Regions from separate parts of the Sphingomonas sp. LR55 genome, predicted to be linked through region 1. Evidence: riboswitches for the same ligand, from Rfam matches in the RefSeq annotation. Region 1 holds a riboswitch; each other region holds the start of a gene.
What was found. A riboswitch is a leader RNA that binds a small molecule or an ion and turns the genes downstream of it on or off. The one in region 1 is predicted to bind cobalamin.
Positions count from the first base shown of each region.

Region 2: linked by a shared signal. The riboswitch ahead of QP181_RS06295 (DUF1636 domain-containing protein) and the one ahead of QP181_RS05375 (HoxN/HupN/NixA family nickel/cobalt transporter) in region 1 are both predicted to bind cobalamin.
Region 3: linked by a shared signal. The riboswitch ahead of QP181_RS11850 (TonB-dependent receptor plug domain-containing protein) and the one ahead of QP181_RS05375 (HoxN/HupN/NixA family nickel/cobalt transporter) in region 1 are both predicted to bind cobalamin.
Region 4: linked by a shared signal. The riboswitch ahead of QP181_RS19580 (TonB-dependent receptor plug domain-containing protein) and the one ahead of QP181_RS05375 (HoxN/HupN/NixA family nickel/cobalt transporter) in region 1 are both predicted to bind cobalamin.

Region 1 is NZ_JASPFO010000001.1:1,126,043-1,133,573, forward strand. Features, by position in the region: gene QP181_RS05375 (HoxN/HupN/NixA family nickel/cobalt transporter) at 1-832, opposite strand, end outside; cobalamin riboswitch at 1,015-1,232, opposite strand; gene QP181_RS05380 (PepSY-associated TM helix domain-containing protein) at 1,263-2,399, opposite strand; gene QP181_RS05385 (TonB-dependent receptor) at 2,399-4,426, opposite strand; gene QP181_RS05390 (hypothetical protein) at 4,548-5,048, opposite strand; gene QP181_RS05395 (catalase) at 5,230-7,296, shown strand; gene QP181_RS05400 (2Fe-2S iron-sulfur cluster-binding protein) at 7,466-7,531, shown strand, end outside.
Region 2 is NZ_JASPFO010000001.1:1,337,219-1,344,749, forward strand. Features, by position in the region: gene cobT (nicotinate-nucleotide--dimethylbenzimidazole phosphoribosyltransferase) at 1-729, opposite strand, end outside; partial or broken gene QP181_RS06295 (DUF1636 domain-containing protein) at 726-1,131, opposite strand; cobalamin riboswitch at 1,304-1,499, opposite strand; gene cobO (cob(I)yrinic acid a,c-diamide adenosyltransferase) at 1,661-2,266, opposite strand; gene QP181_RS06305 (NAD(P)/FAD-dependent oxidoreductase) at 2,321-3,952, shown strand; gene QP181_RS06310 (peptidylprolyl isomerase) at 4,101-4,772, opposite strand; gene QP181_RS06315 (UBP-type zinc finger domain-containing protein) at 5,035-5,340, opposite strand; partial or broken gene QP181_RS06320 (FAD-dependent oxidoreductase) at 5,337-6,998, opposite strand; gene QP181_RS06325 (oxidoreductase dimerization domain-containing protein) at 6,995-7,483, opposite strand; partial or broken gene QP181_RS19940 (FAD-dependent oxidoreductase) at 7,478-7,531, opposite strand, start outside.
Region 3 is NZ_JASPFO010000001.1:2,490,387-2,497,917, forward strand. Features, by position in the region: gene QP181_RS11850 (TonB-dependent receptor plug domain-containing protein) at 1-1,048, opposite strand, end outside; cobalamin riboswitch at 1,164-1,361, opposite strand; gene QP181_RS11855 (TonB-dependent receptor) at 1,681-3,762, opposite strand; tRNA gene QP181_RS11860 (tRNA-Val) at 3,857-3,931, opposite strand; gene cpdR (cell cycle two-component system response regulator CpdR) at 3,976-4,353, opposite strand; gene QP181_RS11870 (N-formylglutamate amidohydrolase) at 4,489-5,328, shown strand; gene QP181_RS11875 (TRCF domain-containing protein) at 5,358-6,299, opposite strand; partial or broken gene QP181_RS11880 (DEAD/DEAH box helicase) at 6,508-7,531, opposite strand, start outside.
Region 4 is NZ_JASPFO010000002.1:64,851-72,381, forward strand. Features, by position in the region: gene QP181_RS19570 (PepSY-associated TM helix domain-containing protein) at 1-1,096, shown strand, start outside; gene QP181_RS19575 (ATP-binding cassette domain-containing protein) at 1,008-1,364, opposite strand; cobalamin riboswitch at 1,567-1,806, shown strand; gene QP181_RS19580 (TonB-dependent receptor plug domain-containing protein) at 1,975-2,604, shown strand; gene QP181_RS19585 (TonB-dependent receptor) at 2,676-4,145, shown strand; gene QP181_RS19590 (PepSY-associated transmembrane domain-containing protein) at 4,099-5,589, shown strand; gene QP181_RS19595 (IS1182 family transposase) at 5,821-7,257, opposite strand.

The sequences.
Region 1 (7,531 bases):
CGGAGATCAGCGTGATCGTGATGTTGTAGTAGAGCTTGCGGATCGGCTTCACGAACGCCCATTCGTACGCGCCGAGCATGACGACGCCGTCCGCGGTGTCGACCAGCGCCATGCCGGTCGCGAACAGCACGGGGAGTACGAGGACGGTGCCGATCGAGAACCCGTCGGCGGCCTGGCTCGCGGACAGGCCGAGGATCGCGACCTCGGTGGCGGTGTCGAAGCCAAGGCCGAACAGAAAGCCGAGCGGGGCCATGTGCCAGCTGCGCGTGACGAGCCGAAACATCGGTCGGAACAGCCGCGCGAGCAGCCCGCGGTTGCCGAGCAGCAGGTCCAGGTCTTCCTCGACATAAATACCGCCGCTGCGGACATGACCGAAGGTGCGCCAAACCGAGCGCAATATGATCAGGTTCATCGCCGCGATCGTGAACAGGAACACGGCGGAGATGACGGTGGCGATGACGCCGCCAACCTGCTTGAATGCCTCGAACTGCGACAGCGCACTGGCGGTGAGCGCGATCGCGACGGCAGCGATCAGGACGATCCCCGAATGGCCGATCGCGAACCAGAAGCCGACCGCGATCGGGCGCTGGCCGTCCTGCATGAGTTTCCGCGTCACGTTGTCGATCGCGGCGATGTGGTCCGCATCGACCGCGTGCCTCAGGCCGAGGCCCCAGGCGAGTAGCGCCGTGCCGAGCATCAGCGGCTGCGCGTGGAACAGCGAGAACGCCCAGCACCACGCCGCGATGTTGGCCACGATCAGGCCAAAGAACATCCAGCCGATGCGTTTGCGTGTCGAACCCCGCGTCGGTCGCTCAATCGTCAAAGTCGTCATGCAATAACCCCGCAGCGTCCGACGAGGACGGGGGCCTGCCGCGAACGGCCGGGCCATGCGACGACCGGACGCCATGAGCGGCCGACGCACGACGCCGATGCGGCCCCCGCCACATGGTCGTCGCTCAGCCAGTGTCACGCAGGCGGCGTTCACCGTGCCTCGGTCACCCCCTGGACCGGGACAAGAGCGACCAGACGCCGGCAGGTCTCCTGGCTCGCGGGTCAAGGCTCGGCGCACCGCCTTCCCAGGCCTTTCGGCCCAGTGGCTGCCCTCGCGAAGAGGGCTCGTGCGCTTCGCTCGCCGCTTACAGTTGCAGGGACAGCCGCGGCATAGGACGGCGAACCGTCCGCACCGCATTCCCAATCAAGCCCTTCCGGGCACCGACGCGATCTAGCGAGCCACCGGTCGAACCGGCCGCTCTGACGTCGTGCTAGCCGGGTTCGTGCCGGGTGCCAATCGTCCTTTGCGGGTGCCGCCGTCGTTGCCAGCGCAGCACGCCGGTCACGAACAGCGCGATCGGGACGATCCCGGCGGCGAAGGCGAGGACGCGCCCCGCCAATCCGAACGCCTCGCCGCCGTGCAGCGGGTGGAGCCAGTTCATCACGACGTCGCCGCGTGTCTCGGCGAGGCCGTCGCGGGTCGCGAGGATGGCGCCGGTATAAGGATCGAGCCAGACGTTGGTGCGCGGAAAGCGGCGGCTTGGCTCGCCGTCCTGTGCGAGATTGATCCGCGTGGTGCCGGTCGGCGAGGCGGGGGTTTCGATCCAGGCGAGTGCGGCACCGGGAAAGCGGCGCTCGGCAACCGTGACCAGTCGGTCGACCGACACGGGCTCGCCCGGCGCGACAACCTTGAGCGCCGGCATGGGATAGAGCGGCGAGACACGTGTGATGACTGCCCGCGTCTGATCGGGGAGGTCGAGCATCACCCCGGTCGCGGTGACGACGAGCAGCAGGATTGCGCCGGCCAGGCCGATCAGCTTGTGCCAGTCGTACAGCCGGCGGATCGGAGCGGCGTCGCGCTTGAAGCGGAGCGCGCGCCACCAGCCGCCGGGGCGTGGCCACCACGCCCAGATCCCGCTGGCGATCATCAGCAGCATGACGATCCCGGCGATTCCCATGACGATGCCGCCGGGTTTCTCCAGGAGCAGCCGGTAATGCAGGTCGTAGATCCAGGTGACGATGGTATCGCCCCAGAAGCCGGTGCGGATCGTCGTCAGCCGGACCGGGTCGATCCACCCGAGCAACGGCGCGAAATCCCGGCCGGCGGTTTCCTTGGGCCGATAATATCGGACCGGGATCGCGCCGCCGTCCGTCGTGACTTCGATCCGCCATGCGCCGGTGCGATCCGGATGCTCGCGGTGGAGCGTGTCGACGACCGCCTGCCATGATACCGGCCGGGCGCCGTCCGGCACTGCGCGCAACGCCGGGCTGAACGCTGCGTCGATCTCCGGATAGAAGACGAGGATGCTGCCGGTCAGCCCGGCGAACGCGAACAGCGCGCCGATCGACAGCCCCAGCCAGAGGTGGATGCGCCGCACGATCACGCGCAGCGGCGGCCGGCGTGTCATCAGAGCGTCAACCGGACCGCGCCGAACAGCGATCGCGGATCGGCCGGTGCGTGGAGCCGCTGCGTACCGTCGTACCAGACATATTCGTAGCGCGCGTTCGCTAGGTTCTTGAGTTGCGCGGACAGCTCGATCCTCGGCGTCAGCTTGTAGGCCACCTCGGCGTTGAGCACGACGTAATCGCCGTAGCGGCCCTGCGTGTTGGCGGGGTCGAGTTCGTAGCTCGACTGGCCGTTACCCCATAAGGACAGCCGCACCTTCGGATCGGGGGTGACGTCGAGCCCGCCCGAGAAGACGTTCTGCGGGACGTGGTCGATCGCGTTGCCGGCCTGCGACGGGGTGGCCGGGTCGGGCGTGACGATCCGCGCGGTCTGGTGTGAATAGCTGCCCCAGAGCGCGACGGTGCGGACCGGCTTCAGGTCGAGCTGCAGATCGATGCCGCGCCGCCGCGTCCGGCCGAGATTGTCGACATCGCCCGACGGATCGTTCAGCCGCCGCTTCAGCTCGCCGCTCGCGGTCTGTTGCCACAGCGCGACGCGGGCTTCGAGCCAGCGGCCGCGGGTCAGCTTTATGCCCGCTTCATAGCCTTCGTTGATCGAGGGCGCGACGTCGGTGGTCCTTGGCGGCACCAGATAGGCACCCGAGCCTGCACCGATCTGGAACGTTCGCCCGTAATTGGCATAGGCGGTGACCCCGGTCACGGGCGTGATCGCGACGCTCAGCTTGGGCTGGCTGATCGTGCCGTAAGCGTTGATCGGAGCGGTGGTGCCCGCCAGGCGAATGGTGAAGTCGCCGGCGACGCGGTCGAGCCGCCATGCCGGCGTGATCTTGAGCCAGTCGGTCGGCTCGATCACCGCCTGGAGATAGCCGCCATAGACGGTCAGCCCGAAATCCTGGTCGCGCGTCTGGCGGCTGAGCGTACGGCGGTCGGTCAGCCAGCGCAGGCTTTTGTTGTCCTGCACCTGCACGTCGCCGCCCGCCTCGACCATCAGGCCGTGGAGAAAGTCGACCTGGGGATGGTAATGCAGCGCGGCGGTCGCGCCATATTGCCATTCCTCGGTCAGGCGCCGCTGCTGCGGGACGCTGGCCGAAAAGCGGACATAGCGATCGTCGTGGAGGCTGTTGGCATAGCCCTTGGCGCTGAACGCAAGCGTGTCGGCGAGGTCGGAATCGAGATGCAGGCTGTATTGGCCGATATTCCGCGTGCCGCCATCGGTGGCGGACACGGCGTAGGAGCGGGTGCGGTCGGTATAGGCGTCGGCGTCGGTCAGATAGCCGGGTTCTTCGGCGGTTGCGGTAGAATAGCGGACGATCGCCCCCAGGCGGGTCGAACCGAAATCATAGAACCATTTGCCCGCCAGGTTGAGGCGGTCGAGATCGGCATGGTCCCGATAGGCATCGGTCCGACGGTATCCGACCAAATAGTTCTGGCTGAACCCGCCGCGTTCGAGGCCGGCGGAGACCTGTCCGTCGACCGTTCCGAACGCGCCGCCGATCAGTCGCGCGTCGAGGTAGGTGCCGCCGATCCGCGTCAGGATGTTGGCGCTGCCGGCGATCGCGTTCAGCCCCCAGCGCGGATCGGCGGTGCCGCGGACCAGCTCGATCGCGGCGATGTCGAGCGGCGAGACCATGTCGATTCCGGTCATCCCGCCGGCATTGTCGTTGCTGGGAATGCCGTCGATCATTAGCTTGACCGCGTTGATCTCACCTTCGCCGTTGAACCCGCGGATCGAGAAGCGGCCCGAGGTGGTACCCTGGTTGAAGTCGGTCAGCACGACGCCGGGCAGCCGAGCGAACAGCTCCCAGGTGTTGTCGACCGACTGGCGCTGCGCGATGTCGCCGCCGAGGATGTCGACCGACGTCAGGATCGTCTCGGTCGATCGCGCCATGCTCCGCGCGGTGACGACGACCTCGCCGATCGTGAAGCGCGTGTCGGTATCGGTAGGGGTAGGGGCGGGGGTGGGGGCGGTTGTCTGAGCGACGGCGGGAGGTGCGACGAGGCCGGCGGGAATGGCGAGGACGACGGCCATCGCCGCCCCGAATGGAGGCGGAGTACGAAACATATGCAGGAGCCTTCGACAGGCGCGCGACCGTGACGATGCGCGCCGGCAAATGTGGCGAGCCGCGTCCCCTCGGGACGGGCGGCTCGTGTCAGAGAGTCGAGAGGGCGATCGGTGGGCCGCGTAAAGGTGGGCGCAGATAGGACGCGCGGGCTGGCACTAACCGGCGGACGGGGCGGACGCCGATCGCCATGACGAACGCGATCGCCGCCACCAGCAGGGTCGCGTCGACGCTCGCGAGCGCCTGCGCCGAGAGCCCCGAGAACGCGCAGGGCATCTCCATCTTGCCGTGATTGGTGGAAGGATCGTGCTCTGGCATGGCATGACCGGACATGACGTGATCGCCCATGACCATATTCGGCGACGCAGCCATCGATGTGCCGGTTGACGACGGGCCGGTTGTCGACGTCCCGATCATCGACGGGGCAGCCCTCGACGGAGCGACGCCCGAGCACAGGATGATCGCGACGCGGCCGCCTTCGCCGGAGATCATGTAGCCCGACGGCACCAGCAGCTTCATCGCCAGCGCCGCCACGCACAGCCATCCCATCAGCAGCGGGCGGGACAATATGAGGCGGCGCAAGGCGGACACCGCGTACCGGTAGACGGCATGCCCATTGCTGTCACTGTGACATCCTGTCCACGCGGCCGGGGGCGATCGGTGAGCCAATCGGCGCGGGCAATAGGTCAGGAATTCTTTCGCGTGCGTGGACCCAGGCCAGCGCAGCGTTCGTTAACCGCCCATAACTCCGACTGATAACCAAGGATTTGCAATGAGCGACCCCGCAGAGCGCAATCCCGGCAATGGTGGCGAAACCCATCAGCGCGCCGGCGGCGACGTGCCCGTGCTCACGACCAACCACGGCGTGCCCGTTTCCGACAACCAGAACAGCCTGAAGTCCGGCGCGCGTGGTCCCACGCTTCTCGAGGATTTCGTGCTGCGCGAGAAGATCTTCCACTTCGATCACGAGCGGATCCCCGAGCGGATCGTCCACGCGCGAGGCTCGGGTGCGCACGGTTATTTCGAGGCGACCGACGACATCTCCGACCTGACCAAGGCGGCGGTGTTCAAGAAGGGCACCAAGACCGAGCTGTTCACGCGTTTCTCGACGGTCGCCGGTGGCGCCGGTTCGGTCGACACGCCGCGCGACGTGCGTGGCTTCGCGGTCAAGTTCTACACGACCGAGGGCAATTGGGATCTCGTCGGCAACAACATCCCGGTGTTCTTTATCCAGGACGCGATCAAATTCCCCGACCTGATCCATTCGGTGAAGATGGAGGCCGACCGCGCCTATCCGCAGGCCGGCTCGGCGCATGACACGTTCTGGGACTGGGCGTCGCTGACCCCGGAATCGACGCATATGCAGATGTGGGCGATGTCCGATCGCACGCTGCCGCGCTCGTTGCGGATGATGGAAGGCTTCGGCGTCCACACCTTCCAGCTGGTCAACGAAGAGGGCAAGTCGAGCTTCGTGAAGTTCCACTGGAAGCCCAAGCTCGGTCTCCAGTCGACGATCTGGGACGAGACGCTCAAGCTTCAGGCCGCCGACAACGACTATCATCGTCGCGACCTGTGGGAAGCGATCGATACCGGCGACTTCCCCGAGTGGGAGCTGGGCATCCAGGTGTTCGACAAGGCATTCGCCGAGGCGCAGCCCTATGACGTGCTCGATTCGACGAAGCTGATCCCCGAGGAGGACGTCCCCGTCCGGATCATCGGCCGGATGGTGCTCGACCGGAACGTCGACAATTTCTTCGCGGAAACCGAGCAGGCTGCGTTCCTGCCGACCAACATCGTGCCGGGAATCGATTTCTCGAACGATCCGCTGCTCCAGGGACGGTTGTTCAGCTATCTCGATACGCAAAAATCGCGTCTCGGAACGACCAACTTCCACCAGATTCCGGTCAATGCACCACGCAACGACGCGCAGAATTTCCAGCGCGACGGGATGATGCAGACCAAGGTGCCGAAGGGGCGTGCGAACTACGAGCCGAACAGCCTGTCGGTCGTGGGCGAAGACGGTGGGCCACGCGAATCGCCGAACGGGTTCGTGACGACCACCAACCCGACCGGGGCGGACGAGCAGGGCGAGAAGCTGCGGATGCGCGCCGAACTGTTCGGTGATCATTACAGCCAGGCGCGGCTGTTCTGGGTGTCGGCGACGGACAACGAGAAGGCGCACGTCGCGTCGGCCTTTACGTTCGAACTGTCGAAGGTCGGCCTCGCGCACGTTCAGGAGCGCACCGTCGCCAACCTGCGGAACGTGGACGAAGAACTGGCATCGCGCATTGCCGAAGGTCTCGGGATCGACCTGCCGGCAGCTAACCCTGCCTTCCGCGAGCCGGTCGACATGAAGCCAAGCGACGCCCTGTCGATCCAGAAGTCGATGAAGGAGACGCTCGAGGGTCGTCAGGTCGGCATCTTGATCGCGGATGGCTCCGATGGCGCCGAGATCGATGCGGTCGTCAGCGCGGTCGAGGGAGCAGGCGGCAAGGCTGTGCTGGTCGCGCCGAAGGTCGGTGGCGCTAAGCTGGCCGATGGCAGCAAGAAGAAGGCGCACGGCCAGCTTGCTGGCAGCCCGTCGCAGATCTTCGACGCGGTCGCGGTGGTGCTCTCCGAGGACGGATGCAAGACGCTGCTCAAGGAAGGCGCCGCGGTTCAGTGGGTCATGGACGCATTCGGGCATCTGAAGGCGGTTGCAGCCAACGCCGCGTCGAAGCCGCTGCTCGACAAGGCTGGCGTCGAGCCGGATGCCGGTGTCGTTGATCTCGGCAAGATCGCGACGGCGGGCACGAAGCGCTACTGGGATCGCGAACCCAAGGTGCGCATGCTTGCCTGATCGCCAGCGGCAGAATTAGACTAGTGAACAAAGACCGGGGGTGCAGACGATGCGCCTCCGGTTTTTTAATCGATCTTTTCGGCAGTTACGACCATGCCGCTATGGTGGCGGAACCCTGCTTCGGATAAACCGGCAAGAACGATAAAATACCGAAATTCAGGAGATCGCGATGTCGATGATCATCAACGGGGCGGCGGCCGAACCGCCAGTCGATCCGCGCGTTTCTTTGCTCGAT
Region 2 (7,531 bases), 210 kb from region 1:
CAGTCGCGCGGCAACCACCGCGCCTGCGATCGCCGCCAACTCGCGCCCACCGAGCCGCCGCAAGATCTCGAACGGCGTGCTCAGCGCGTCCCGGTGCAGCGCGACCCCGGCTTCGACCACCGCGATCTTCCGCGCGATGCCCTCATCGTCGACCCCCGTGCCCGGCCCGACCCACTCGCTCGCCGACCCGCCGAAGCTCGCCAGACACAGCGCCGCGGCGGTCGTCGAATTGCCGATCCCCATTTCGCCGAGTACAATCAGGTCCGGCGCATCTGTGACCGCCGCCGCGCCCGCGTTCAACGCGGCAAGGCATTCGTCCTCCGACATCGCCGGGGCTTGCGTGAAATCCGCCGTCGGTCGGTCGAGATCGAGCGATACGATCTTCAGCTCAAGGCCCGCCGCCCGCGACAGCGCGTTGATCGCCGCGCCGCCATGCTCGAAATTGGCGACCATCTGCGCGGTGACCGAGGCCGGAAACGCACTCACACCTCGCGCGACGACGCCGTGGTTGCCCGCGAATACCACCGCGCTCCCGCGATCGAGCCGGGGCAGCGGGTTACCCTGCCAGCCGGCCATGAACACCGCTATATCCTCCAGCCGCCCCAGCGAGCCCGGCGGCTTGGTCAGTTCGCCTTGTCGGGCGATCGCCGCGGATCGCGCCGCCGCGTCCGCCTGCGGCAAGCCGCGCAAGGCCGCCAGAAACCCGGCGGGCGTCGCGAACGCGGTCATTCGACGACGAAGCCTTCGGGCGGGGTGCGGGTAATGAAATGTCCCTTCACGCCCTGCGGCCATTGCTTGAACGGCACCTGCCCGAACGCGCTCTCGCCGTAGAGCCTCGCGTAATCGAGGATCGCGCGCGGCGTCTTCGGTCGGCTCGAACCGGCCGAGCACATAGCTGACCTTGGCGGGTGCGCGCAGGTGGATCGTGCAGAAATCCTGGCATGCGAACAAGCACGGCATCTCCTGCACCGCGACGTCGGCATAGGCCGGGTCGCTCTGCTGCACCGTCTTCAGCGCCTGCACGAGCCGCGCGCCGCCGCGCTGGCCCTGCTCGTCGTCGCGCGCATCGGCCGAATGGCGGCACGTGTTGCACGCGACCACCGCGACGCCGTCTTCGACCGGCTTCAGCATGTCCGTTCCCGGACGATCACAGAACGATTTATACTAGGCATAGGAACCCCTTCGGACAGTCGATCCCGCACCGCGCAAAGGGCGAAAGGCGCACGCCTCCAGCCTCCGCGCGACGCGAAGCGATGTCGTCGCTCGGGGTGTTACCCGTCCGTTCGGCGCACCCTGGCCGGACGAAAGACGACCGCGACGGGCAGGTCTCCTGGCTCGCGGGTCAACGCCGTCCGCGCCGCCTTCTCGGGAGTATCCCAATGGCATGAGGCACGATGGCTCGCCGCGTACAGTTGCAGGGGCAGCCGGGTGTTTCCCGTTCCCATTTTCATTTCCCTAAGCGTTGCCGCCTCGGAAAAACCTGTCGCAGGCCGAGCGATACGCGTACGATCGACCGTAGACAAGCAGCCTCTAATCCTCCCCTGACAGGGGAGGTGGCAGCCCGTTTGGGCTGACGGAGGGGTGACCCGCCGTCGTGATCGCAATACCCCTCCGTCTGGCAAGCGCCAGCCACCTCCCCTGCAAGGGGAGGATCAAGAAATCAGAACTCCACCCCCGCCTGTGCCTTCACGCCCGACCGGAACGGATGCTTTACCTGCGTCATCTCGGTCACCAGATCCGCCAGCTCGATCAACGCATCCGGCGCATTCCGACCTGTCACCACGACATGCGTCATCTCCGGCTTTGCCGCCAACACAGCGAGCACCTCGTCGACCGGCAGATAGTCATACCGCAGCACGATGTTCAGCTCATCCGCGACCACCATCGCATAGGATGAATCGGCAATCATCCGCTTGACCTCGTCCCAAGCCTCGCGCGCCACCGCGATGTCGCGCGCACGATCCTGAGTATCCCAGGTGAACCCCTCCCCCATCGGCTTGAATTCGCACAGGTCCGGGAACGCGTCGAAGATCGCCTTCTCGCCGGTCGCCATCGCGCCCTTGACGAACTGCACCACGCCGACCTTGCGCCCATGCCCGATCATCCGCACCGCCATGCCGAACGCGGCGGTCGACTTGCCCTTGCCCTTGCCGGTGTGGACGATGATCAGCCCCTTCTCGATCCTCTTGCTCGCGACGATCCGGTCGTGGACTTCCTTGCGCTTGGCGCTCTTGGCATTTTGCTCGTCGTCGGTCCGCATGATCATGTCCTCTTTTGCTTCCGATGGCGGATCGCGCCGCGCGGCGCTAGAGGACCGAGCATGCTCCGCATCACCGATCTCAAGCTCCCGCTCAACCACGCCGACGAAGCGCTCCCCGCCGCGATCCGCGATCGCCTGCGCGTCACCCCGCGCGACCTGATCCGCTACACGATCGCGAGACGCGCGCACGATGCGCGCGACAAGATGGACATCCAGCTCGTCTATTCGGTCGACGTCACGCTGAAGAACGAGGACACGGTGCTCCAGCGCTTCCGGAAGGATCGCCACGTCCAGCGTACCCCGGACACGGGGTATCGCTTCGTCACCAAGGGCGGCCCGAGCTATACCGGCCCGCGCCCCGTGGTCGTCGGCGCAGGCCCATGCGGCCTGTTTGCCGGGCTCATCCTCGCGCAGATGGGGTTCCGCCCGATCATCCTCGACCGGGGGAAAGTCGTCCGCGAGCGCACCAAGGATACCTGGGGCCTATGGCGCAAGAGCGTCCTCAACCCCGAATCCAACGTCCAGTTCGGCGAGGGCGGCGCCGGCACCTTCTCCGACGGCAAGCTCTGGAGCCAGATCAAGGATCCGCGCCATCTCGGCCGGAAGGTCCTGACCGAGTTCGTGAAGGCCGGCGCGCCGCCCGAGATCCTCACCGAAGCGCATCCGCACATCGGCACCTTCCGCCTCGTCACGATGGTCGAGAGCATGCGCGAGACGATCGAGGCACTCGGCGGCGAATATCGCTTCTCGACGCGCGTCGACGGTCTCGACATCGTCGAGGAGGCCGGCACCCGCCAACTCCGCGGCCTCCATCTCAGCACAGGCGACTATCTCGAAGCCAACCACGTCGTCTTCGCAGTCGGCCACAGCGCGCGCGACACGTTCGAGATGCTCCATGCCAAAGGTGTTCACGTCGAGGCCAAGCCGTTCTCGATCGGCGTCCGCATCGAACACCCCCAGTCCTGGATTGACGAAGCCCGGTTCGGGCCATGCGCCGGCCATCCCGATCTCGGCGCGGCGGCGTACAGCCTGTCGCATCACTGCAAGAACGGCCGCACCGTGTACAGCTTCTGCATGTGCCCAGGCGGCACCGTCGTCGCCGCGACCTCCGAGGAAGGCCGCGTGGCGACCAACGGCATGAGCCAATATTCGCGCAACGAACGCAACGCGAACTCGGGGATCGTCATCGGCATCGACCCCGAGCGCGACTATCCCGGCCACCCGCTCGCCGGGATCGAACTCCAACGCCACTGGGAATCGCGCGCCTATGTCGCCGGCGGCTCGAACTACAAGGCGCCCGCGCAACGCATTGGCGACCTGCTCGCAGGGCGTGCGTCGACCGCGCTGGGCTCGGTGATCCCGTCGTACAAACCGGGCGTGCATATGACGGATTTGTCGGAATGCCTGCCGGAGTTCGCGATCACCGCGTTGCGCGAGGCATTGCCGGCGTTCGGCCGCGAGATTCCTGGCTATGATCATCCCGATGCGGTGTTGACGGGGGTGGAGACGCGGACCTCGTCGCCGGTTCGGATTACGCGCGGTGATAATTTCGTGAGCCTCAACACCGCGGGATTGTTTCCGGCAGGCGAAGGCGCCGGCTATGCAGGGGGCATCCTTTCCGCCGCAGTCGACGGGATCAAGGTCGCGGAAGCGGTAGCGCTCAGCCTGACTGCGGGACCCTCCGTCCTGTAAGTAAAAGCTTGTTTCCCCGCGAAGGCGGGGATCCAGTCTGGGCTCCCGCCTTCGCGGGAGAACAAGGAAGGACGTGGTACCGTACGACCATCGTCGGCACGTGTTCGAAGGGGATAGGCGCCGAAACTAGTCTGGGGCGACGGATACATCACTTCTTCCGATCAGGCCCCGTCTCGATCAACCACGCGCGCGGCAACCCCGTCGGCTTCGCCACTCCGTCGAGCCGTCGCGCACTCACCAGCGCCACGCGCTTCAGGATCATCTGGTCCTTGAACGCGTCCATCCCGCCCCCGGTCGGCTTGGCGAGAATGCGCTTCACCACGTCCATTCCCGCGACGACGTGTCCGAACGCCGCATAGCCAGGATAGCCCGCTCGGGCGTCCATCGCCGGTGCCGGACCGACTGTGATGAAGAAATTCCCGCCAGCCGACGCCGGCGTCATGCCGCGCGCCATCGAGATCGTCGCGTCGAGATGCTTGATCCCGGTCATTGCCGTGGTCTCGAGGGGGAATGGCGGCAGGATCCGCCGCGCGTCGGTGCGGATGCCCGCCTGGATGAAGCCGAGCTTCGGCGCGGATTTCTGGCGGCTCGCACGGTAGAAGTCGGTGCCATCGAAGCGTCCATCATCGACATAGGCGAGGAAATTCGCGGTCGTCTTCGGCGCGTGGCGCGCGTCGAGCGCCAGCAGGATTGGCCCCTCCGACGTGACGATGCGGACGCGTACGATGCCGGGTTTCGGTCCTGCGCGGTTCGGCTTTTGGGCAGATCCCGCCGTAGCGAGCGCCGCAACGGCCATTAGCCCCATCATCACACGCCGCATGTTCGACTACTCACGCCTTTACCGATGAAGGTCGGCTAGCGGTCGGGGTCGGGCGAAGCAAGCGAGGGTGATCAACGGTATGGTTGGATCGACGATCGGTGCCGCGCTGAGCACCACCACCCCGGCGGAGGCCGGGGACCAATTGGGGGACGGCAACAACAAAGGATCGCCCGCCTTTACTGCGGCTTTGCCGATTGGGCCCGGCCTCCGCCGGGGTGGTGGTACACGTGGTTGAACCGACGCAAACGAAGCCTACCCCTCTTCAAACATACCGCGGGATAGGCCCCCATTGCGGCGTCTGGTCGGGCAGGTCGACCATCGACTCGTCCACGAAACACCAGCCCCAGCCCTCCGGCGGGTCATAGCCCTCGATGATCGGATGCCGCGTCGCATGAAAGTGCGCGGTCGCGTGGCGGTGTGGCGAATCGTCGCAGCAGCCGACATGCCCGCATGCCCGACACAGCCGCAGATGGACCCATTCGCTGCCGATCCGAAGGCAATCCTCGCACCCCTTGGCGCTCGGCGTGACCGACCGGATCGTCTCCATATGCGTGCAGCCGTAACTCATGACGCCTCTCGTTCGGCCATGTCGGCCAGCGCGACATGAACCTGCGCGACCACCGCCGCACCCTCGCCGACCGCCGCCGCGACGCGCTTGGTCGAGCCAGCGCACACGTCGCCGATCGCGAACACGCGCGCGGCTCGTCTGTAACGCGAGGGCAGCCTTGCCAGTGACGATGAACCCCTTGTCGTCGGTATCGACGCATCCTTGCAGCCATCCGGCATTAGGGTCGGCGCCGATGAACAGGAACAGGTGACGCATCGCGCACTGTTTGGTCGAGCCGTCTGTTTGGCGGAACATTGCCCCCATGAGCCCGGTCGCGCGGTCGCCTTCGAGACCGATAATCTCGGTGCCGACATGCAGGGTGACATTGGGCAGCGCCGCGATCCGGTCGATCAGGTATTTCGACATCGTCGCCGCCAGCGGCCGTCGTACGATCAGGTGAAGATGTTTCACGCGAGGCGCGAGAAATACCACCGCCTGCCCGGCCGAGTTGCCGCCGCCGACCAGCGCGACATCCTCGCCTTCGCACAATCGTGCTTCGATCGGCGACGCCCAATAGGAGACGCCCGCGCCCTCGAACATCGCCAGACCGGGAATGTTGGGGCGACGATAGCGCGCGCCCGAGGCCACGATCACCGTCCGCGACCGGACCCGCGTATCATCCGGCAGCGCGAGCACCAGCGGATCGTCCGCCGGCCGCGCGTCGTCGCAGTCGAGCCGCGCGACCTCCAGCGGCACCGCGATCTCCGCGCCGAACTTCAGCGCCTGGTTGAACGCGCGGCCCGCCAGCGCCTGCCCTGAAATGCCGGTCGGAAACCCCAGGTAATTCTCGATCCGCGCGGACGCCCCCGCCTGCCCGCCAATCGCGCGCTCGTCGAGCACGACCACCGACAGTCCCTCAGACGCGGCATACACCGCCGCCGCCAGCCCAGCCGGCCCCGCGCCGACGATCGCCACGTCGTACACCACGTCTGGATCGAGATCGGGCGTGATCCCCAGGCACGCGGCAACCTCGACATCCGACGGCCGCTTGAGAACTTTCCCGTTCGGACAGACCACCAGCGGCAGATCGGCACGCAACACGCCGATCCGCTCGACCAGCGCACGCCCTTCCTCGTCCGACGCCGCGTCGAGCACGATGTTGGGATAGCCCGACCGGGTGAGGAAACCCTGCAACCGGACGATATCGGGGCTGCCCGGCACGCCGACGATCACCGTCCCGCCGCTGCCCTGCTCGATCAGTCCGACGCGGCGCAGGATCAACGCGCGCATCACGACTTCGCCGACGTCCGCCGAGCCGACCATCAACGCGCGCAAATGCGCCGGATCGAAGGGCAGCGCGGTACAGCCATCGGCGCCGGCGCGGCCCCCGCGATCGACGGGCGTCCGGCAAGCTGGTTCACCTCGCCGGTGATCTGTCCGACTCCGTGCGAGGTGATCGGCGCCTCGTGCGTCAGCCCGTCGCGGCGGATGACCTTGATCGATCCCGCCAGCACCAGCCATGCAGGCGCGCCCTGTTCGCCGATCGCATAGACCTGCTCTCCCGCTGCGAATTTTCGCGCGGGACCGCTTGCGAACCGCTTGGCGGTCTCGATCTGATCAACGTCGAGCACGGGAAACATCTGATGCTCGCGCGAGGCGACGCTGTCGGTCGTGGTCATCGAGGCTCCACCCGTTCGAGACCGAGCAGCAGTGTCGGGATCAACTCGGACACAGTCGGATGGATCGGCACCGCCCAGCGCAGCGCCGACACCGGCTGATCCGCGTTCATCATGTCGAGGATACCGTGGATCGCCTCATCGCCGCCCGTTCCGAGTATCGCCGCACCAAGGATCCGCTGCGTCTCCGCATCCGCCACGATCTTCATGAAACCCTTGGTCTCGCCCTTCTCGATCGCGCGACCGACCCGCGTCATCGGCCTCTTCGAAACGAGGATCTTTCGACCAGTCTTCTCCGCCTCGGTCTGCGTCATACCGATGCGACCGAGCGGCGGGTCGATATAGAGCGCATAGCCGACCAGCCGCTGACTCAAGCTCCGCTCGTCGCCATCGAGCAGGTTCGCGGCGACGATTTCAAAATCATTATAGGCGGTGTGCGTAAACGCGCCCCGCCCATTACAATCACCGAGCGCCCATACGCCCGGCACGTTCGTCTGGAGCAGATCGTCGACGATTACGTGGCCCTTCGCATCCGT
Region 3 (7,531 bases), 1.4 Mb from region 1:
CGAAGGTGAAGCCGTCATTGAAGCGGCTGTTCTCGCGCTCGACTCCCGCGACCACGCGGACCTGGTCGAGCGGGCGGAAGTCGCCCTGGTATTCGTAGCGTTCGCTGCGGCCGCGACCGATGAAGGTCGGATCGCTGCCAAAGCTCGGGTCGTAATTGTCGCGGTTGATGTCGGCGATCGTGAACGCGACGCGGTTGTTGAACCGGCCGTCGGCGAAGTTCGCGTGCAGCCCTGCGTAACCGTAAGCCTCGCGCGTCTTCGAATTTTCGGGCGTGTCGGCGAGCACGTAATCGGGAGCCGGAAACCCATCGATCTCGACGCGGCTGTCGGCGAAATAGCCGCGCAGGTCGAGGCCGATGCCCGGTGCGAACTCGACGCCCACGCGCCCGGTCGCGCCATATTGGCGATAGCCGTCGCGCTCGGTGCCGCTGGCCGCGGACGAAATGCCGTCGGTGCGGAGATAGCCGCCGGTCAGCGATCCCGACACCGGCCCGGTCTTGCCCGAGACGCCCGCGCTCGCGAACAGGCTGTCGGCATAGCCGTACTCGGCGTTGGCGCGCGCCTGCACGCCTTCGGTCGGTGCCGCGGTAATGATGTTGACGACGCCGCCGATCGCCTGGCTGCCCCATGGCACCGAGTTCGGGCCGCGGAGCACCTCGATCCGCTCGACCGAGCTCGACAGGAGATTGCCGAAGTTGAAGCCGCCGCCGGTCGACGACGGATCATTGACGCGGACGCCGTCGATCACGACGAGCGTCTGGTCCGCCTCGGCACCGCGGATACGGACGCTGGTCAGCGCGCCGACCGTGCCGTTGCGCGTTACCGTCACGCCCGGCGTGGTCGCGAGCAGATCGGAGACGACAACGGTCTGGCGGCGCTCGATCTCGGCGCGGTCGATGACGGTGACGGCCTGGCCGATCTCGCTCAGCGGTTGCGCGGCGCGGGTTGCGGTGACGACGACTTCGGGCGCGTCGGGATCGGGGATGGTCTGGGCGAAAGCGGGCGCTGCGATCGCCGCGGCGCCGAGCAGAAGGAAGAATTTCGTCATGGGTACGTCCTAAGCAAAACCGCCTGCGACCATTCGCGGGGCGGCCAGACGTCTCTCGCTCGAGGAAACCCGGCTGGACCGGAGCACTCGTCCGCGCCGGACACCCGCCCGCGCAGTGGATCGACCGTGAGAGGCAGGTCTCCTGGCTTCCGGGTCGCCGCGCCCACCCCGCCTTCCCAGGTCGAAACCCAGTGGCATATCGGGGTGGCCGCTATCCGGTCACAGTTGCGGGTACAGCGCCGGTCTTGCGGATTCCCGCGCACCGACTTCCCTTTTGATCCCGTCGCCGGGAACCCTTCACGGGAGTGGCATTAGTCGCACGCCAGACACGGGTCAACGCGGGGGATAAGGAGCATCGACCCGCGATAGCACGCGCTGGCGGTAAAGCTGGCTCACCGTCTATCGCACCACCCCGGCGGAGGCCGGGGCCCAGTTGGGTAACGTCGCTAACGGAGCGCGGTCCTTCGTTACTACGACCTTGCCAACTGGGCCCCGGCCTCCGCCGGGGTGGTGGCGTATTGGTCAGAACGTCGCTTACCCTTCCTTGTTCTCCCGCGAAGGCGGGAGCCCAGACTGGGTCCCCGCCTTCGCGGGGAAACACGCTGTCTCCGTTTTCCTTGGTAGGGAGGATATCACCGCCCGCCGTAACGCAGCCCTACCCAGATCGTCCGCGGCGTTGCGCGTTCGACGATGTTCGCGCCGCTGATCCCTGCCTCGACGCGCTCGTTGAATAGATTTTCCCCGCGTAGTTCGGCGACAAGCGAGCGCAGGATCGGCAGCGCGGCATAGGCATCCAGCGTCGTCGCGGCCCCAAGCACCCGCGTATTCTGGTCGTCGTCATACTGCCGGCCGACATGACGCACGGTCAGCGACAGCGCCGCCGAGTCGTGCCGCCAGTCGACCGTCCCCGACATCTGGTCGCGCGGGGTCTGCGCCGGTCGCAATCCGTCCAGAGCGGCGGTGATCCCCGAACCCTCGACCTTCGAGTTCGTGTGCGACCACGATGCTTGCACGCCCAGCGGACCCGGTCGATACGACGCATCCAGTTCGAAGCCATGCGCGCGGATCGCATCGAGGTTCTGGCGGACGCGGTAGGTGGCGACCCCCGGCAGCACCTGCGGCGGGTTGGTCGTCGTGACGTTGGCAATCGCGTCCTTCAACCGGTTGTAGAAATAGGTCGCGGCGATGCTCACGCCCGGTGCCGGCGTCAGCGTGACGCCTCCCTCGACCCCGGTCAGCCGCTCCGGCGATAGCAAGGCGTTCGCCGCGGTCGCATCATTGCCTACACGGAACGGCCGGTACAGTTCGTTGAGCGTCGGCAATCGCCATCCGCGATAGCCGGCGGCCCGCAGCGTGATCGCCTCGACCGGCTGGTACGCCACGCCCGCCCGCCCAGTCGTCTCGCTGCCGTCGCGGTCTGCATAGCGCAGGTTGGTCAGCGCCGCGCCGGTCGCGAGCGGCCGTTCCGTCAGATAGCCGCCATCGATCGACCACCAATCGACCCGCCCGCCAAGGCTGAACGTAAAGTCGCCCGCGGCGAGGCTTCCATCGGCGAACACGCCGGTCGTCGTCGTACTCCCGCCAGCTTCCCGCCGCCGCGTCGGCGCCGCGTTGACGAACGTATAGAGCTCCTGCGTCTTGCCGCTCACGTCGCGGATATCCGCCCCCAGCCTGAGCGTGATGCTCTCGCCCAGCGGCGGCGCGATCTCGATCCGCCCGCCAAGCCCGGTGGCGGGCGTATTATACTGGTTCAGCGACTGGATCGCGGTCGTCCGTGCGGCATTGATGCTGTTGAAGCTGCTCGCGAACGCGCGCGTCTGCAGATACGCCAGCGCAGAATAGCCCCAACGCCCGCGCCCGATCAGCCGGATGCTCGCATCCGCCCCCTCGCTCTTGTTACCGGTGAAGTCGCTCCCCCGGTCGCGCCGATCGGTGAACGCGCTCGCATTCATCTGCAATTCGGTCTTCGCGCCGATCCCGACGACGGTCCGCAATGCGCCCGACGCCTGCTCGTACGGCGCGGCGCGATCGACGATCCCGCGGCTCTCCGCGACGGTCGGCGTAAACCCGTCCCCGCGCGCGTACGCCCCCGACACGGTCGCGAACCCCGACCCGCGCACCAGCGCCGCCGAGCCCTGCGCATCGACCGAATCGCGGCTGCCATAGGCGACGCTGCCCTGGAACGGCGTCAGGTCGTCAGGCGTCGCGCTCTCCAGTTCGACCGTCCCGGCCAGCGCGCCCGGTCCCTGATAGCCGCTGCCACCGCCGCGCGTCACGCGGATGCGCCCGAGCCGCCCCGTCGCATAGGCCGGGAATGCGACCCAGCCGCCGAACGGATCCGCCTGCGGCACGCCGTCGAAGATCAGCAGCGCGCGACTGGAGGCGTTGCCGCCGATCCCGCGTAGCGAAATCCCCTGGCTGGTCGGGTTGGCACTGCGCGAATCCGAGCGGCGAAACTGCTGCAACCCGGCGACGTCGGCCAGCACGCTCTCCAGCCGATTGCTCGCATTCGCCTGGATCCGGTGGCGCTCGATCGTGACGATCGAATAGGCGCGGTCGCCGGGCGCATCCGCCAATCCGCGCCCGGTCACGACGATCTCGACCGGACTGTCGGCGGCGGGCGGCGGCACGTCGGACTGCGCAAGCACGGCGCCAGGCGACAGCAGGGCGCTGGATGACAGGATAGCGGCGGCGAAAATCGAGAAGCGGATCATCCGTGCCGCATGACAGCTTTTCACGATACCGGAAGGTCGGAAACGCCCAGACAGCAAAAAGCCCCGCTAACCCGGAGGTTAGCGGGGCTTTCTATGGTGGGCGTGGCAAGGATTGAACTTGCGACCCCTGCGATGTCAACACAGTGCTCTACCACTGAGCTACACGCCCGCCGGAGCGCTCCACTAGCCGCGCTTATCGCGGGGTGCAAGCGCTCAATGCATGCCGGTGACATTATCCATCTCGAACAGCCGATCGACCTCGGCGACCAGGTCGCGCAGGTGAAACGGCTTCGACAGGACGCGGGCCTGCGGCATCGCGCGCCCGGCCTTCAGGGTGACCGCCGCAAAGCCGGTAATGAACATCACGCGCAGGTCCTTGCACATCTCGCCGGCTTTCTGCGCCAGTTCGATCCCGTCCATCTCGGGCATCACGATATCGGTGAGCAGCAGGTCGAACGTCTCGGTCTCGAGCAGCGGAATCGCCGCGGTCCCGCGGTCTACGGCGGTGACGGCATACCCAGAGCGCTCGAGCGCCCGCGTCAGATATTCGCGCATGACCTGATCGTCCTCGGCCAGCAGAATTCGCAACATCGATCTAAAGTCCTGTTTTCACGCGTACATTGACGCGCTTTCCCTACGCGCAAAGTGGTTAACATTTCCAGATCGATTGCCCGTTCCGACGCGTCGCCCTAGCGTGCTTGCCATGTCATCGCCCCCTTCGAGCGCTTGCCCCCTTTCGAACACCAAGATACCGCGCCGCCGACCAGCCCGGTCGTGATCTCCGTACCCCATGCCGGACGCGACTATCCGCTCTCGCTCAAGACCGCGTTGCGCGTGCCGTTGGCGGCGCTGCTGCCGCTCGAGGACCGGCTGGTCGATGCGGTGGCACGGAGCGCGCGGACGGATCAGGCGATGATCATCCAGCGTCGCGCACGTGCCTGGATCGATCTCAACCGCGGTGAGGACGAACGCGACGCCCAACTCGACGAAGGCGCGCGATCGATCCCGCCCGCGCAGCAGTCCGCCAAATTGCGCAGCGGCCTTGGCTTGGTGCCGCGCCGCGTCTCGGGCGCCGGCGACCTGTGGGCGCGCCGCTTCACCGATGCCGAAGTGACCGCGCGGATCGTCGACGACCACCGGCCCTATCACGCAGCGGTCGCAGCCGCGTTGCAGGCGGCGTATGCGCGGTTCGGCGTGGCGGTGCTGCTCGACGTGCATTCGATGCCCCCGCTCGGCCCTGGTGGAACGCGGATCGTGCTCGGCGACCGGTTCGGCCATGCCGCCGCGCCACGCTTCGTCGACCGCGCCGAAACGGTCTGCACAGCGCATGGCTTTTCGGTCGCGCGCAACACGCCCTATGCGGGTGGACATATCCTCGAACGCCATGCCCGCCCCGATCTGGGCATCCACGCGATCCAGCTCGAGCTCGACCGCACCATCTATCTCGATCGCAAGCTGCATGCACCGGGTGCCGGTTTCGCGCGGGTGGTGGATATGGTGGGCGCGATGCTTGCCGGGCTTGCCGACGAGGCCCTTTCGACACCGCTTGCCGCGGCGGCCGAATAAGCCTCGCCTGATCCCAACTGGTAGGCCGATCAGTCGGTCAACGCATCGAGCAACGCCTCGACCTGCGCGGCGCGCTCGACCGGATCCGCCACCGCCCGTTGCGCGATCCAGCGACCGTTCTTCTCGACCAGATCCTCAAGCGGCGCGTCGGCGCGTCGGTCGTTCGGGGTGAACGCGATCGCGGCAGGACCGGCGTCGATCCGCCGGATACCCGCAACACAGGCGCGCAACCGTATCCGCGCCAGCAACAGCAGCCGACGCGCCGAATCGGGTACCACACCGAAGCGATCCTCCAGCTCCGCTTCGAACTGGTCGAGCGCCGCGACGTCCTCCAGCCGTGCCAACCGCCCGTAGAGCGACAGGCGCACCTCCTCCTCGGGTATCCAGGTGTCGGGCAGGCTGCCGCCAACCCCGAGGTGCAGGTCGGGTACCCAGTCGTCGACCGCCTCCCCCCGCGCCAGCCGCAACGCACGGCCAAACAGATGCTGGTACAGGTCGATCCCGATCAGCTTCATATGCCCCGCCTGTGCCTCGCCGACGAGGTCGCCCGCACCGCGCAGGTCGAGATCGCGTGCGCTGATCGCGAAGCCTGCGCCGAGCCGGTCGAACGCCTGCAACGTCCGCAGCCGCTTGAGCGTCGCCTCGGCGATCGTAGCATCGCCGTCGGTCAACAGCATCACCTGCCCGCGTCGCCCGCCGCGCCCGACCCGGCCACGCAACTGGTGGAGTTGCGACAGGCCGAACCGGTCGGCGTGATGGACGATCATCGTGTTGGCGCGCGGCACGTCGAGCCCCGCCTCGATGATGTTGGTGGCGAGCAGCACATCGCCGTCGCCGGCCGCAAAGCCGACCATCGCCTCGTCGATCTCGGCTGCGGGCATCTTGCCATGCGCCTGGACGAGCCCGAGTTCGGGCACCAGCTTGGCGAGCTTTGCGGCGAGCGGCGCCATGTCGTCGATCCGCGGCACCACGACGAAGCTCTGCCCGCCGCGCGCGTTCGCGCCGAAGCGCAGCGCGGACGGTGGCATCGTCGAAGCTGGCGACCGCGGTGCGGATCGGCTGGCGGCGCGCGGGCGGGGTGGCGATCACCGACATGCCCTGAAGCCCGATCATCGCCGATTGCAGCGTCCGCGGGATCGGCGTCGCGCTGAGCGTCAGCACGTGACCGGCCCCGAGCGCATGCAGCTTGGCCTTGTCGGCCGCCCCGAACCGCTGCTCCTCGTCGATCACGACCAGCGCGAGATCCTTATAGGCGACTCCCTTGCCGGCGATCGCCCCGGTGCCGATGACGACGCCGATCGAACCATCCGCGAGCCCCGCCTTCACGCGGGCCTTCTCCGCCGTGCTCGACAGGCGGGACAGCCCGGCAACGGTGATGCCGGTCCCTTCGAAGCGCCGCGCGAAGGTCTCGATATGCTGCCGCACGAGCACGGTCGTCGGCGCGGCGATCGCGACCTGTCGGCCCGACAAGGCAACCGCGGCGGCTGCCCGCAAGGCGATCTCGGTCTTGCCGTAGCCGACATCGCCGATCACCAGACGGTCCATCGGCTTGCCGCTGGCCAGGTCCGCCAGCGTGGTCGTGATCGCGCGCGCCTGATCGGGCGTTTCGGTGAACGCGAAGCCGGCGGCGAAGCGTTCATAGGCCGCGGGGTCGGGGACGATCGGGTCGGTGGTGCGCGCCGCGCGCTCCGCCGCGATCGCCGCAAGATCACGCGCGCTTTCGGCGATCGCCGCATCGATCGCGCCACGTCGCTTCTGCCACGACGAACCGTCCAGCGCGTCGAGAGTCACGGCGTCGGCATCCGCGCCATAGCGCCAGATCCGGTCGGCTTCCGCCACTGGCACGAGGCGGCGACCGTCCTTGGCATAGCCCAGCACGATCGCGTCGCCGCCCGCGTCGGGCAGCGCCTCAAGCCCGCGGACGATGCCGATACCGAACTCCTCGTGGACCACGACGTCGCCGCACCGCAATTCGCTCGACAGGCCGGCCAGCGCGCCAAGGCCGCTTGCGCCGATCTCGTCGCCGCGGGCGCGGCCGCCGAGCAGGTCGGCGCCCGCGATGACGGTGACGCCGGGCGCCACGAAGCCGCGGTCGATCGGCGCGACCAGCAGCATCGCGCTGCCCGGCTTGGCCGCGGCGACGTCCGACCATCGCTCGATCGCCGTGAACGCGATCTTGGTACGATGCTCGAGCCGCGGCTGG
Region 4 (7,531 bases), on a different contig from region 1:
CGGCGTGCTGTTCGCGTTTGCCGGGCTGACCGGCAGTCTACTGGTGTTCTATCCGGAAATCGACGCTGCGCTCAGCCCGGCGCTGCGCGCGGTGCCGACGGGAGCACGCCCGGCGTCGTGGCAGGCGGTGATCGATACGCTTCACCGCGAGCATCCGTCGCGCACTGGCGCGTGGCGGATCGAGGTGACGGGGGAGGGCGGCGCTATCCCTGTCCGGTACTACACACCGAAGGAAACGACAGGACGCGCCTTCGCGCCGCTGCTCGCCTGGGTCGACCCGGAGCGTCTGACGACGATCCGCACCGGCTTCTGGGGTGATACGCTGGTCACCTGGATCTACGATCTTCACTACCGCCTGTTGCTGGAGCAGCCCGGCGGGATCGCGATGGGGATTGCCGGGATCGTCATGCTAGTACTGCTGGCGAGCGGCTTGTGGGCGTGGTGGCCGCGATCAGGGGGCTGGTGGCGGGCGCTGCGGTTCAAAACGCGCGCCGTGCCGATCCGGCGACTATACGACTGGCACAAGCTGGCCGGCCTTTCCGGACTGATCCTGTTGCTGGTGGTGACCGCGACGGGGGTGATGCTCGACCTGCCCGACCAGACCCGGCCGATCATCTCCAGCGTCTCGCCGCTTTACCAGACACCCAAGCCGGCCGTGATGCCCGGAAGCACCCGATTGACCATCGACGCGCTCATCATGCGTGCACGTCGGCGCTTTCTCGACGGTGCGCTTGCCTGGATCGAAACGCCGCCCACTCCCTCAGGGGCGGTCCGTATCAATCTCGCCCGCCCCGGCGAGCCGAGCCGACGCTTCCCGCGCACCAATGTCTGGTTCGATCCCCATGATGGTCGCATCCTTGCCGTGCGTGACGGCCGTGCGGAGAGTGGCGGCGACACGGTGCTGAACTGGCTCCACCCGCTGCATGGCGGTGAGGCGTTCGGGCTCACCGGTCGGCTGCTCGCGCTGGTCGCGGGTATACTGCCCATGATCCTGTTCACGACCGGTTTTATGCGCTGGTCGCGGCGCCGCGACTATTCGGAGCGTCGGACTTTGGCGAAGTTCGCAGGGCCGAACGAACGGCCGCGAGGCATATGACAGTGATGTTCGCGTAGGCAATGCGTCGGCGTGCCGCGTCAGCGTCCGCACCTGGATCGATGCCGCAGACTGCGATCTGTCCTGCATCGGCACGCACAAAGCCGAGCAAAGCGGACAAGGTGGTCGATTTGCCCGCTCCGTTGCCACCCAACAATGCCGTGATGCTGCTGGCGGGAACATCGAGCGATAGACCGTCGAGAACGCGATGGTTGCCATAGGCAACCGCCAGTTCGTGGATAGCAATAGGGTTACCGTTATTATCGGGCATAAGCCTCAATCTAGCTGCGACATGATATAGCGTATCATACGATGTTGTTGCCGCGTTGCAACAGGAGCGTTCCGTCCGCTATTGGAAAAGCAGGTTGCGCTAGAGGACGCCGCCTGGACGCTAGACCGTGACGTTCGGTTATGGCGATTGCTCAAGAGCATTGATCGGGATACATCGGCGCCGCTGAACTGCTTTTGAAGCAGGCTGGCATGATCGCGTCGGTGTCCTGAGAGGGACTTAATAGGGAACGCGGTGAGGGTGGTTCGCCGCCTGAATCCGAGGCTGTCCCTGCAACTGTAAGCGGCGAGCGCGATGCATATCGCTTCTTCCTTCATAGGAAGGGGCAGCCACTGGGCCGGACGTAAGTCACGAAGGCCTGGGAAGGCCGTGCATCGTGTGATGACCCGTGAGCCAGGAGACCTGCCGGCGTCTGGTCGCTCTTGCCGGGCCCAGGGGGTGGCCGCGGCACGGTACTCCGTCGAGCGACGACGTGTGCGGTGGGGACCGTACGGGCATGCGTGCCGGTCGCGATGGCGTCCGCATGGCGCGGATGTCGGCCGTTCGCGGGAGGTCCCTGCCGGGTTCGCTCGACGCCCCGGGGATTACCGTAATGCCATTCCTATTGTTTCGACTCGCGGTCGCGGGGGCTTTCCTGTCGCCTGTTTTTGCAGCGCCGCTCAATGCGCAGTCTTTGCCTGCCTCCGACAATGAAGACATCCTAGTTGTCGGCCAGCATGCCCGCGACACGCTCACCACTCCAAACGCGACTGGCAGCCGCCTGGGCCTTACGCCGCTCGAGACCCCCGCGACGATCTCGGTCATCGATGGCACCACGATCCGCGCACGTGGCGACCTCTCGGTGATCGACGCGACAAGCCGTGCGCCGGGCATCAGCAACGCCGGCAACCCCGGCAACGGTGGCACCGCGCTCGCCGCACGGGGCTTCAGCGGTCAGGGATCCATGCTCCAGCTCATCGACGGCATCAGGCTGTTCCCGGCTGCGGGCACGATCACCTTTCCGACCGATCCGTGGATGGTCGAACGGATCGACATCCTGAGTGGCCCGGCCTCGGTGCTCTACGGCCAAGGCGCGCTGGGCGGCGCGGTGAATGTCCTGATGCGCAAACCCAATACGCAGCGGACGCACGTGGAGGGCGAGATCGGCTATGGCTCGCAGGACAGCTTCCATGTGGCAGCTGGCGCAGGGGGCCGATCACCGAGCGCCTCTCGTACCGCATAGATGGCAGCTATCGCCGATCGGACGGCTATGTCGATCGCGGCCAGTCGCGCAGCTATGCAGTCTCGGGCACATTGCGCTGGGCACCGACCGACACGCTCGTCGCCACCGCGCGTGACGATTATGGCGACCAGAAGCCGATGCGCTATTTCGGCACGCCGCTGATCGAAGGACGGCTCGACGACCGCATCGGGGAGCGAAACTACAACACACGCGATGGCTTTATCCGCTACCGCGACAACCGTACCAGCCTGCAGGTCGACTGGACGCCGAGCGATGCGGTCACCGTCAGCAACCAGGCCTATCGTCTCACCTCCAAACGCTCCTGGCTCAATCTCGAAACCTATTGCTGGATCGCCGCGGACGGCGTCTGCGCCAACGGCAGCGGCAACACCGGCACACCGGGGCGCATCCTGCGCACCGACATGACCGGCATCGTCCACGATCAGACGCAATGGGGCGATCAGGGCAGCGTGACGCTCAGGACAGGCATCGCCGATGGCGTCAGCAACTACTTTGTCGTGGGCTTTGACGTCAACCTCATCAAACTCACCTACTCCCACAACTTCGGTTCGGACCCCCAGGTTTCGGAGGTCGATCCTTTAGCGTTCGATCCAGGTCTGATCGTCGACACGCAGGGGATCGCACCGCGCTATCGTACGCGCACCACCGAATATGCGGTCTTTGCCGAGGACCGGCTGAAACTCGGCACGCATGTCTCGATCGTCGGTGGCGTGCGCTACGAGCACGACAAGATCCGCCGCTGGTCGATCGACTATCCAGGCGGCGTCAGCACCGAGACGTTCGCGCTCGACAAGCGGCTGCATAACGTGACCTGGCGGGTCGGTAGCGTCTATCAGCCGATCCCGACGGTGTCGCTCTATGCGCAGTATGCCACCGGCGTGGACCCACTGGGGACGCTGACCACCTATTCGACCGGGCAGGTTCAGTTCAGCAACGCGGTCGGCGACCAAGTTGAGGTCGGCGCCAAGGCGGTGTTCCTCGACGGTCGCGGCACCGCCACCCTCGCCGCCTATCGCATAGTCAAGAAACGCCTGCTGGCACAGTTGACCCCGACGAGCCCGGTCGAGCAGGTCGGCCAGCGATCTGCCAAGGGGATCGAGGCCGCGGTATTGCTCGATCTGCCCTACGGCGTCGGGATCGATGCAAACGGCAGCGTGCTCAACGCGACGTTCGACGACTTCGTCTCCGGCGGCTCGAGCTTCGACGGCAACACCCCGCCAGACGTCCCCGAGACGCTTGCCAATCTCTGGCTGCGTTTGAACGCAACGCGCTCGCTCCAGGCGCGCGCCGGGCTGCGCTACGTCGGGCGTCGTTATTCGGACAACGCCAACAGCTTCCGCGTCCCCAGCTACACCACGATCGATGCCACGCTTTCCTTTGCGGTGACACCACGCCTCGCGGTCGATATCCACGGCTACAACCTGTTTGACCGGGCCTACGCGCTAAACACGTACAACAATCAGCAGTGGGTCCTTGGCCGTCCCCGCTCGGTCGACGTTTCGCTTCGTGCCAGCTTTTAACGCCCTCAGGCGGCCGGCGCTTGGCAAGACTGCCCGGCGCTGGCTGTACCTCGTTCATCGCTGGATCGGCATCGCCAGCTGCCTGTTCTTCGCCATGTGGTTTCTGTCCGGGCTGGTGATGGTCTACGTGCCTTATCCCTCCCTCTCGCCAGCCGATAAGCTGGCTGGGAGCGAGGCGATCGACTGGGCAGCAGTGAACGTGCCGCCCCCGCTGGACGGCGGACGGCTATCGCAGGAGCTGTTCCTCGAGATGCGCGACGGCGCGCCTGTCTGGCGCGTGACCGGGTGGGATGGAACGCACACCACTCTCGCCGCCAGTCGCGGTACCGTCCTGCGGCCAGTCGATGCTCGTTACGCCGGTCGGGTCGCTGGCCGCTTTGCCAACGCACCGACGAGGCACGTAGAACGGCTGACCCGGGATCAGTGGACGGTTGCTGGCGGCTTCGATCGACACCGTCCACTTTGGAAGGTTGCGCTTGCCGACGCGTCCGGCACGGAGGCCTATGTGTCGTCGAATACGGGCGCCGTCTTTCAAGTGACCACCCGTCGCGAGCGGTTCTGGAATTGGCTCGGCTCGGTGCCGCACTGGCTCTATCCGACGGTTCTAAGACAGGATCAAACGGCTTGGCGTCAGGTCGTGCTATGGGTGTCTGGTCCCTGCATCGCCGCGGCGGTCGCGGGGATGTGGATCGGCATCCTGCGGACCCGCATCGGCGCACGGCGCTTCAAAGGCGGGCGAATGACACCCTACAACGGCTGGATGCTCTGGCATCATGTCGCGGGGCTGGTGGGTGGTGCTTTCCTAGTCGCCTGGATCTTTAGCGGTTGGCTGTCGGTAGACCCTGGTCATTTGTTTGGCGGGACGAAGCCGGACAAGGCGGCGATGCGGATTTATCAGGCCTCTGATCCGATGCCGGACCTAGCACTCGACCGGCTCCGCATAGCAGGCGAGGGTGCGGTGATAGCGCAGTTGACTCACCATGCGGGAACCCCCCTCGTCCTGCTGTCCTATCACGACGGGCGGCGAGTAGTGTTGAATGCGGTCACACTCGCGCCATCCCAAGCTACAGAGGTGGCCATCGTGAGGGCCGTACGTCATCTGGAGAGCTCCGCGCCGCTACTCTCGGTCGATTGCCTGACGGCGCCCGATGCATACTGGTATGCGGTCGGGATGCTACCGCGTCTACCAGTGTTGCGGCTGCGTTTTGCCGATCCGGCGCAGACTTGGTTCTATGTCGATCCCGCTACCGGGGAAGTTCTCCGGACGGTCGATGAACGACAGAGGGTGTACCGCTGGGTATTCAACCTCCTCCACAGATGGGATCTGAACACGCTGACATTGCACCGGCCGGCCTGGGATGGACTGATCTGGCTGTTCTCGATCGCCGGTGTTGTGACGTCGATAAGTGGTATCTGGCTTGGGTGGAAAAGGCTCGCACGGTAGCGGTTTTTGTAGCCAGCTTCCCGGAAACCATTCAGCGGCTGCGACTGCCGTCCAAAATCACCTCAGACCGTCCGAAAACGTATTCTGGGCAGATGCGCACTCGATCGGGTGTCAGAAGAGCCGTCGCTGACGCTATTTTCGGCCCAAGTCCGCTTTGATATCGCATAAACTGCGCCTTGGCTGCTGATAGCCGGCTTATAAGGGTGGTTCTGGCAGCCGGACGCGTGCCTTTCAGGCCTGCATGGCCTGGAGCATGGCGGGGATCCCAAGGATCGTGATGGCTCGCCTCAGATTGTAGGCGAGCGCGGTCAGGCTTAACTCGGCATTCACGCTGCCGAGCCCCCGCATCAGGAACGCGCCCTGGTTCATCCACTGTTTGATCGAGCCGAAGGGGTGCTCGACCGTTTCGCGGCGCCGGTCGAGAATGTCGGGGCGGGTGGCAAGCCGCTCGGCCATGCGGTCGAGCACCGCCTCGCCTTCCCAGCGGTTGATGGTCCGCGCCGTACCGGACGTGCATTGTGGCTTGAGTGGGCAGGCCCGGCAGGCTTGCCGGTTGCCGTAGCGGATGGTGCAATGACCGTCCTTCTCGGAGCGGCTAAACGGATCGAGGCGCTTCCTGGCAGGGCAGGTGTAGCAGTCCTGCGCCGCATCGTAGGCGAAAGCGTCCTTGCCGAAATAGCCCTGGTCGATGGCAGGACCACGCTCTGGGCGGGCGACGTAGGGGATCACACCGACCGTCTCGCAGGCAGCGATGTCCTCCCCCTTGTAATAGCCCTTGTCGGCTACCGCGGCGATCCGCTCGACGCCCAGTAACTCGCGTGCGGCGCCAGCAGTCTGCGCGAGCAGGCCAAGGTCGCTACCGGCGTTGGTGACGTGCTGTTCCACGATCAGCTTGTGCCGGGCGTCGACGGCGACCTGCGCGTTGTAGCCGACGCCGACCTTGGGGTGCATCGCCATGCCGCGAGCATCAGGATCGGTCAGCGACTTCTGGCTCTCACCGCTGGCGACCAACTCGGCCAGCATCGCCGAATGCCGGAGCCGGCGCTCGCGCATCCGCGCGATCTTCGCCGTCAGCACAGCGGCGCGTGCGGAAGCTCCTTCCGCTTCAGTTTCGGCCTGGTCGGCGCGGTCGAGCCGGGTCAGATACTCCTCGATCCGCTCATCGGCGATTGTGATCCACCCAGCCAGCTTCTGGCGAGTGAAGTTGCGCCGACGGCTGTTCACAGCCTTGAGCCGTGTGCCGTCCACCGCCACCAACTCCCGCCCGAACAGGTCTAGCCTGCGGCACAGCAACACGAACGACCGGAACAATGGCTTGAACGCGGCCACGTTGACGCGCCGGAAATCCGCGATCGTGCGGAAGTCCGGTTGCAGGCCGCCCAGCAGCCACATCACTTCCAAGTTGCGTCCTGCCTCTGCCGCCAGGCACCGGCTCGACCGGACCCGGTTCAGATAGCCGTAGAGGTACAGCTTCAGCAGATCAGCAGGATCATAGCCGGGCCGGCCTGTCGCCTTGGGTCGCGCCCGGCCAAAACCAAGCTCACCCAGATCCAGCTCGTCGACGAACGCCGCGATGAACCGCGCCGGGTTGTCCGCCGATACGTAGTCATCGACCGACGCCGGCAGCAACTGCATCTGATCGCGTGGAAGACCTTCGATGTACCCCATGCCGGATCATATCGATCCGGCCGCCACGCTGGAATCCCTCATGACGTTTTCGGACGGTCTGACCTGTTTGTCGCACAACTATGATTACGACCGGGTTTTCCGCACATCCGGCCGCTGAACGGCGATAATGGGAGAGGGGAGCGGAACGGCAGCTTTCGGGAAGGCAGGTGGCATTAGCCGACATTGCGGGGCTCAGCTTTTCCCGAAAAGGATCGAGTTTGAGGAATTAACCGCTGCCTCGTATTGTGGTGTGTGGAACAAGAATATCGGATCA